3 regions of the Roseateles sp. GW821-FHT02E12 genome follow, and region 1 is predicted to be linked to each of the others. Evidence: predicted binding sites of a transcription regulator. Region 1 holds the regulator's gene; each other region holds the start of a gene.
The links. Region 1 encodes FNR, which switches genes on or off when oxygen is low (the NO sensors DNR and NnrR bind a similar motif). Its sites were predicted from a motif close to TTGATNNNNATCAA; they were not measured.

Region 1 (2,258 bases):
CCGGTGACGCGGGCGTTCAGCTTCACCTCCACGCCCAGCGCCGTCAGCTGTTCGCGGGCGCGCTCGCTCAAGGCCTCGGGCATGGACTGCAGCACCCGCGGCCCGCCTTCCACGAGCAGCACGCGGGCCTGGCGCGGGTCGATGCGGCGGAACTCACCGGGCAACGTGTGGCGCGCGATCTCGGCAAAAGTGCCGGCCAGCTCCACGCCGGTGGGCCCGCCGCCCACGACGACGAACTGCAGCAGCGCCGCGCGCCGGGTTGGGTCGTCCTCGAGCTCGGCGGCTTCGAAGGCCAGCAGCACGCGGCGGCGGATCTCGAAGGCGTCCTGCAGCGTCTTCAACCCGGGCGCGTGCGCGGCCCAGTCGTCGCGGCCGAAATAGCTGTGCGTGGCGCCGGCGGCGACGATGAGGTGGCTCCAGCGCAGCGTGGCGCCGTCCTTCAGCGTGGCCGTCTGCGCCTGGGCGTCCAGGGCGACGACTTCGCCGAGCAGCGTCGTCACATTGGGCTGGCGCCGGAACAGATGCCGGATAGGCGCCGCGATGGACGGCGCGGAGAGCCCCGCCGTGGCCACCTGGTAGAGCAGGGGCTGGAAGAGGTGGTGGTTGGTCTTGTCGACGACGGTGATGTCGACATCGGCGGTACGCAGGGCGCGGGCAGCTTCCAGGCCGCCGAACCCGCAGCCGATGATGAGGACTTGGGGACGCATGGCGCCATGCTACGCCTCATTTGCTGCGCTGCAGCAAAGATGCTGGAGCCGCGCGGGCGGCGCTTCAGCAGGCGGCGTTTGAGATCAGGCGCTGCAGGGCCTGCGGGTCGAGCACGGTGATCTGGCGCTGCTTGACGTCCAGCACGCCGTCTTCCTGGAACTTGGAGAAGGTGCGGCTGACGGTTTCGAGCTTGAGGCCGAGGTAGCTGCCGATCTCCTCGCGCGTCATGCGCAGCACCAGGCTGCTGGACGAGAAGCCGCGCGCCTGCAGGCGCTGCGTGAGGTTCAGCAGGAAGGCCGCGAGTCGCTCCTCGGCGCGCATGTTGCCCAGCAGCAGCATCACGCCGTGGTCGCGCACGATCTCGCGGCTCATGATCTTGTGGAACTGGTGCTGCAGCATCGTGAACTCCCGCGACAGTTCCTCCAGGTGGCTGTACTGGATCACGCAGACGGAGGAGTCCTCCAGCGCGACGGCGTCGCAGTGATGGTGGTCGCTGCTGATGCCGTCCAGCCCCAGCAGTTCGCCGGCCATCTGGAAGCCGGTGACCTGGTCGCGGCCGTCCTCGCTGCTCACGCAGGTCTTGAAGAAGCCGGTGCGCACGGCGTACAGCGCATCGAAGCGGTCGCCGTTGCGGAACAGGTGGTCGCCGCGCTGCACGCTGCGGCGCTTTTCCACCAGCCCGTCCAGGCGCTGCAGGTCGCTCGGGCTCAGCCCCACGGGCAGGCACAGCTCGCGCAGATTGCAGCTGGCGCAGGCGACCTTGAGCGGCTCGAGCGCCGCGGCAGCGGGCTGCGCGGGCATGTCGGGAGTGATCGGCACGCTCATGGGGCGAGGCAGGGTGGTCAGCATGAAATGCATTGTTCTCGGCGGCACCCGCTGCGGCCTTGACCTGGATCAACGCCGGGGCCTGTTTCGGCCGGCACAGTGACGCCATGTCTGCTGTCACCGACCGCCCCATCGATGCCGATCTGCTGCGCCGCCACGACGTCGCCGGGCCGCGCTACACGTCCTATCCCACGGCCGATCGCCTGGTGGAGGCCTACCAGGGCCCTCAGCATCTGCAGGCGCTGCGCCAGCGCGGCACGGTGCAGCCGCTGTCGGTCTACGTGCACATCCCCTTCTGCGAGCAGCTCTGCTACTACTGCGCCTGCAACAAGATCATCACCAAGCACCATGAGCGCGCCGCGCCCTACCTGGCCACGCTGGAGGTCGAGATGGACCTCGTGGCCGAGGCCATGGGCGGCACGGCGCCGGTGTCGCAGCTGCACCTGGGCGGCGGCTCGCCGACCTTCCTGTCCGATGCCGAGCTGACCTCGCTGATGGACGCGCTGCGCCAGCGCTTCAAGCTGCTGCCGGGCGCCGAGCTGTCCATCGAGGTGGACCCGCGCACGGTGGATGCCGGCCGGCTGGCGCACTTGCGCGCGCTGGGTTTCAACCGCCTGTCCTTCGGCGTGCAGGACTTCGACGCCGCCGTGCAGAAGGCCGTGCACCGCGTGCAGCCGCTGGAGCAGGTGGCTGCGCTGATGGCCACTGCGCGCGAGCTGGGTTTT
Region 2 (2,258 bases), on a different contig from region 1:
GCTCCGGACGGCCGCGCGCCTCTGAGATGATGCGCGGGCCATGCGCCCACACCACCTCACCCTCCTCGCCGCGGTCCTCGTCCTGACCGCCTGTGCCAGCTCCAACCAGGACAAGGTCGCCACCGCCGCGACCACGCCGCTGTCCGACCTCAACGTCGTTCGCGCCGAGATCCCCGAAGTGCTGAAGGCCGCGGCCGCGGCGCCCTATGCCCAGCCGATGGACGCCAGCTGCCCCGGCATCGCGGCCAGCATCCGTGCGCTGGACGAGGTGCTCGGCCCCGATCTCGATGCGCCTCACACTGCCGGGAACCCCGGCCTGCTGGACCGCGGCGAGGACGCTGCCACCGGCGCGCTGCAGCGCACGGCCGAGGGCGTCGTCCCGTTCCGCGGCTGGATCCGCAAGTTGAGCGGCGCCGAGCGCTATGCCCGCCAGGTCAACGCGGCCATCACGGCCGGTGGCGTCCGGCGCGGCTTCCTGCGCGGGCTGGCCGCGGCCAAGGCCTGCACGGCGGCACCGGCCAAGTAAATCTAGGCCGGCCCCAGCGGGGGCCCCCACCCAAGCGGCGCCGGCAGAGCCGCCAGGATGCGCTGCCTCAGCGGCGCATAGGCCTCGTCCACCGGCTGGCCGGCGCGTGGCGCGAGCGGGTCCTGGTGGCTGCCGAAGGCCTCGTCCAGGTCGGCCCAGTCCTCGGGCGACAGCAGGGCCGCCGCGCGCGGCAGGATCTCGGTCTCCTCGCGCCGCATGTGGCGCAGGTAGCGCGCCGTGTAGACCTTGAGCTGCTGCTCGAACTTCTCGCGCCGGGGCTCGCCCATCTGCTCCCAGGCCAGCAGGCTGTGCTGCAGCTCGCGGATGGCGCGTTCGCCCTGGGCGTGGTCCGCATCCAGGTCGTCCAGCACCTCGCGCAGGTCCGGCGCCAGCGCGCGCAGCTTGGGGAACAGCAGCGCGCTTTCCTTGGTGTGGTGCAGGCGCTCGGGGAACTCGTCCACGTAGAACAGCATGGCCCGCAGCGCGCCGAAGTCGGGCGGCGTGCCGACTTGGCGCTGGGCGTCCAGCAGCAGCGGCACGGTGCGCAACATGGCTGCGAGGGCGTCGTGCTCCGCGCGGATGACGCGCACCGCCAGGGGCATGGTCGAGGAGGGCATGGGACCAAGCGTCGCGCTTCGCCGGGCGGCTGGCCTTGCGCTGGATCAAGGCCGCAGGACCTTCGACAAAGTCACCCCCGTAAAATCCCTGGTTTTGCCCTTCCAGCCCAAGAAAGCCCCGGCCATGACAGCATCGACCGCCTCCCCCACCCTCATGGCCAACGCGATCCGCGCCCTCGCGATGGACGCGGTGCAGGCGGCCAACTCCGGCCACCCGGGCGCACCCATGGGCATGGCCGACATCGCCGTCGCGCTGTGGGGCCACCATCTGCAGCACAACCCGGCCAACCCGCACTGGGCCAACCGCGACCGCTTCGTGCTGTCCAACGGCCACGGTTCGATGCTGATCTACGCGCTGCTGCACCTGACGGGCTACGACCTGCCCATCGATGAGCTGCGCAACTTCCGCCAGATGCACAGCAAGACGCCGGGCCACCCCGAAGTGGGCATCACCCCGGGCATCGAGACGACGACCGGCCCGCTGGGCCAGGGCGTGACGAATGCCGTGGGCCTGGCCCTGGCCGAGAAGCTGCTGGCGCGTGACTTCAACCGCGAAGGCCACGAGATCGTCGACCACCACACCTATGTCTTCCTGGGCGACGGCTGCCTGATGGAAGGCATCAGCCACGAGGCCGCGTCGCTCGCCGGCGCCTGGAAGCTGAACAAGCTCGTCGCCATCTACGACGACAACGGCATCTCCATCGACGGCCAGGTTGCTCCCTGGTTCGCCGACGACACCGCCAAGCGCTTCCAGGCCTATGGCTGGAACGTCATCGGCCCGGTGGACGGCCATGAGGTCGACGCCCTCGACGATGCCATCGGCAAGGCCAAGGAGAGCACCGACAAGCCGACGCTGATCATCGCCAAGACGGCCATCGGCAAGGGCTCGCCCAACCGCGCCAACACGGCCAAGGCCCACGGCGAGCCGCTGGGCGCCGAAGAGATCAAGCTGACCCGCGAGGCCCTCGCCTGGGAGCACGAGCCCTTCGCCGTGCCGGCCGAGGTCTATGCCGCCTGGGACGCCAAGGAACGTGGCGACAAGCTCGAAAGCGACTGGGACACCCGCTTCGACGCCTACGCCGAAGCCCACCCCGAGCTGGCCGCTGAGTTCCAGC
Region 3 (2,258 bases), 560 kb from region 1:
CTGGCCGTGCTGCTGATGTCGGGCTTCTCGGCCGAGCTGCTGGAGGCCGACCAGGACTCGCCACCCGGCTGGGAGCTGCTGCAAAAGCCTTACTCACGGGCCGAGCTCGCCCAGGCCATCGCCAGGGCGCTGTCAGGCGGCGGTTAGCCGTTCTTCTGCTGTGAGGCTCAGTGCAGGCCGGCCAGCGTGTCGCGGCGTTCCACGTAGGCCGCGAGTGCCCGCAGATCGGGAATGCAGATGTCGCGGCGGCTCTTCTCGTTGAAGGCGATCAGCTTGGCCCGGGCCAGCCGGGACAACACGCGGCTGACGGTCTCCAGCGTCAGGCCCAGGTAGTTGCCGATCTCGGCGCGTGTCAGGCGCAGGCTGAACTGGTCCGCGCGCAGGCCACGCACGGCCAGGGCGTCGGCCCAGTAATGCAAGAAGGTGGCCACGCGGGCGTCGGCGGGCAGCGTGCAGATGGCCATCAGCGAGTCGCGGTCGCGCATGATCTCGTTGCTCATGGCCTCGTGCATGCTGGTCATCAGCGCGGGATGCTCGGCGCAGGCTTGCAGCAGCGCGTCGTAGCGCACCGTCCAGACTTCGGCGGTGTCCAGCGCGATGGCGTCGCAGCCGTAGCTGCCCTGGGAGATGGCGCTGAAGCCCAGCCAGTCACCGCGAAACCGCAGGCCCACGACCTGCTCGCGCCCATCGCTGGACAGGCTGATCAGCTTGAAGAAGCCCGAGTTCAGGATGTGCAGGTGGTCGAACCGGTCGCCAGCGCGGTAGATGACGTCGCCCGCATGCACGATCCGGCGCTTGGGCGCCAGCACGGCGGCGATCAGCTTGAGCGTGTCGGCGATGCGCTGGCCCGTGCCGGCCCGCACGTCGTCCCGGGTGCCGATGGCCGCACGGCGGCCGAGGGCGAGGTGGGCGATCTGGTGCACTGCGGGCTGCGAGGTGAGGGGCTGTTGCATGCGGTTCTCCGTGGGGGGCGTTTGATGGAGGTCATGCTATGAAGCGCCGGCCAACGCTTGAGCAACACGCCAAATCGCTCGGTAGCGCTCCGTAACAGCGCGTGAACAGACGGTGACGAACGGCGCAACAACAAGGGAGATCCCTTCAGGTTGACCTGCGTCAAGGCCCGCGCAGTTGGCTTCGCTACGCTGCAAAGCCATGTGTTCGCTGGCCGTCGAAGGTGCCGTTGGTGCCGACTTTTCCAACCCCGCCCAGGCGGCCGCGTTGTTGCGGCAGGCCAGGGCGCTCGCGCGTGCGGGCGCCGCCGGGCTGCAGCTGATGGCGGGCAAGCAACTGGCGCTGCTGTCGCCCACTGGCGGCGACGAGCAGGCCCTCGAATTCATCGAGGCGGCCCGGGCGCTCGGCGCGCATGTGTCCTTCGTGCAGGCCCGGCTGGACGAGGGCAGCAGCGAGCCGCAGATCGACGCCACGGCCCGCGTGCTGGGCCGGCTCTACGACGCGGTGGAGTGCCAGCATCTGCCGGCCGAGCTGGTCAGGCGCATCGCCCGCGGCGCGGGCATCCCGGTCTTCGCCGGCCTGGCCATGCCGGATCATCCAACGGCCACGCTCGTGGATGACCTGGGCGGCGAAGCGACCCCGCAGGTCCGGCGCCGCAGCATCCTGCAGGCGGCGTTGCTCGTCAGCCTGACCTAGAGCGGCGTCACCGGCCGGTCCACGCCCCAGCGGCGGTAAAGCTCCGCGGCCGAGCCCGTGCGCAGCCACTGCTCGAAAGCAAGGTCGTAGCGCTGCGACAGCGTCTCGCCCGCGGCGCTGCGGGCGAAGGCCATGTGGCCGTGCAGCACGTCCAGCGGCGGCGAACAGCGCGCCACGGCGTCGCCCAGGTTCAACTTCTGCAGCACTGGCTGGCAGTTGCGGTCATTGGCCGCGAACAGCTCGACGCGCCGCTTCATCAGCATCTGCAGGCCCGCGTCCACGTTCTGCACCCAGGTGAGCTGGTTCATCGAGGTCTTCATGCGCTCGAAGCGGCTGCCATAGGCCCAGCCGCGCACGGCAGCCACCGGTGTCTGCGCCAGGTCGGCGAACTCGCCCGTCCAGCGCGCCTCCTCGCCCCGGCGGGCATACCAGACCATGGCGTCCGAGTAGAAGGAGCGCACGCTGAACAGCATGCGCGCCTCGCGCTCCGGCGTGCGGTAGGGGCCGATGAGGATGTCGGCCTCGCCCTGCTCCAGCATCAGCTGGGCGCGCGACCAGGGCACCCATTCGCAGCGCAAGCTGTCGCCGAAGAGCTGGCCCAGCAGGTCCAC

Region 2: a site for FNR is predicted at 1,179-1,192, ahead of AC07V5_RS01555 (hemerythrin domain-containing protein). Genes of this name have one in related genera too.
Region 3: a site for FNR is predicted at 1,104-1,117, ahead of AC07V5_RS13685 (ornithine carbamoyltransferase). Genes of this name have one in related genera too.

What each region holds. Positions count from the first base shown of each region.
Region 1 covers NZ_JBWKVK010000002.1:1,183,261-1,185,518, forward strand. Annotated here, with positions in the region: gene AC07V5_RS16185 (NAD(P)/FAD-dependent oxidoreductase) at 1-707, opposite strand, end outside; gene fnr (fumarate/nitrate reduction transcriptional regulator Fnr) at 772-1,509, opposite strand; gene hemN (oxygen-independent coproporphyrinogen III oxidase) at 1,641-2,258, shown strand, end outside.
Region 2 covers NZ_JBWKVK010000001.1:340,884-343,141, reverse strand. Annotated here, with positions in the region: gene AC07V5_RS01560 (hypothetical protein) at 41-526, shown strand; gene AC07V5_RS01555 (hemerythrin domain-containing protein) at 529-1,143, opposite strand; gene tkt (transketolase) at 1,268-2,258, shown strand, end outside.
Region 3 covers NZ_JBWKVK010000002.1:627,988-630,245, forward strand. Annotated here, with positions in the region: gene AC07V5_RS13675 (PAS domain S-box protein) at 1-147, shown strand, start outside; gene AC07V5_RS13680 (Crp/Fnr family transcriptional regulator) at 168-953, opposite strand; gene AC07V5_RS13685 (ornithine carbamoyltransferase) at 1,153-1,647, shown strand; gene AC07V5_RS13690 (substrate-binding periplasmic protein) at 1,644-2,258, opposite strand, start outside.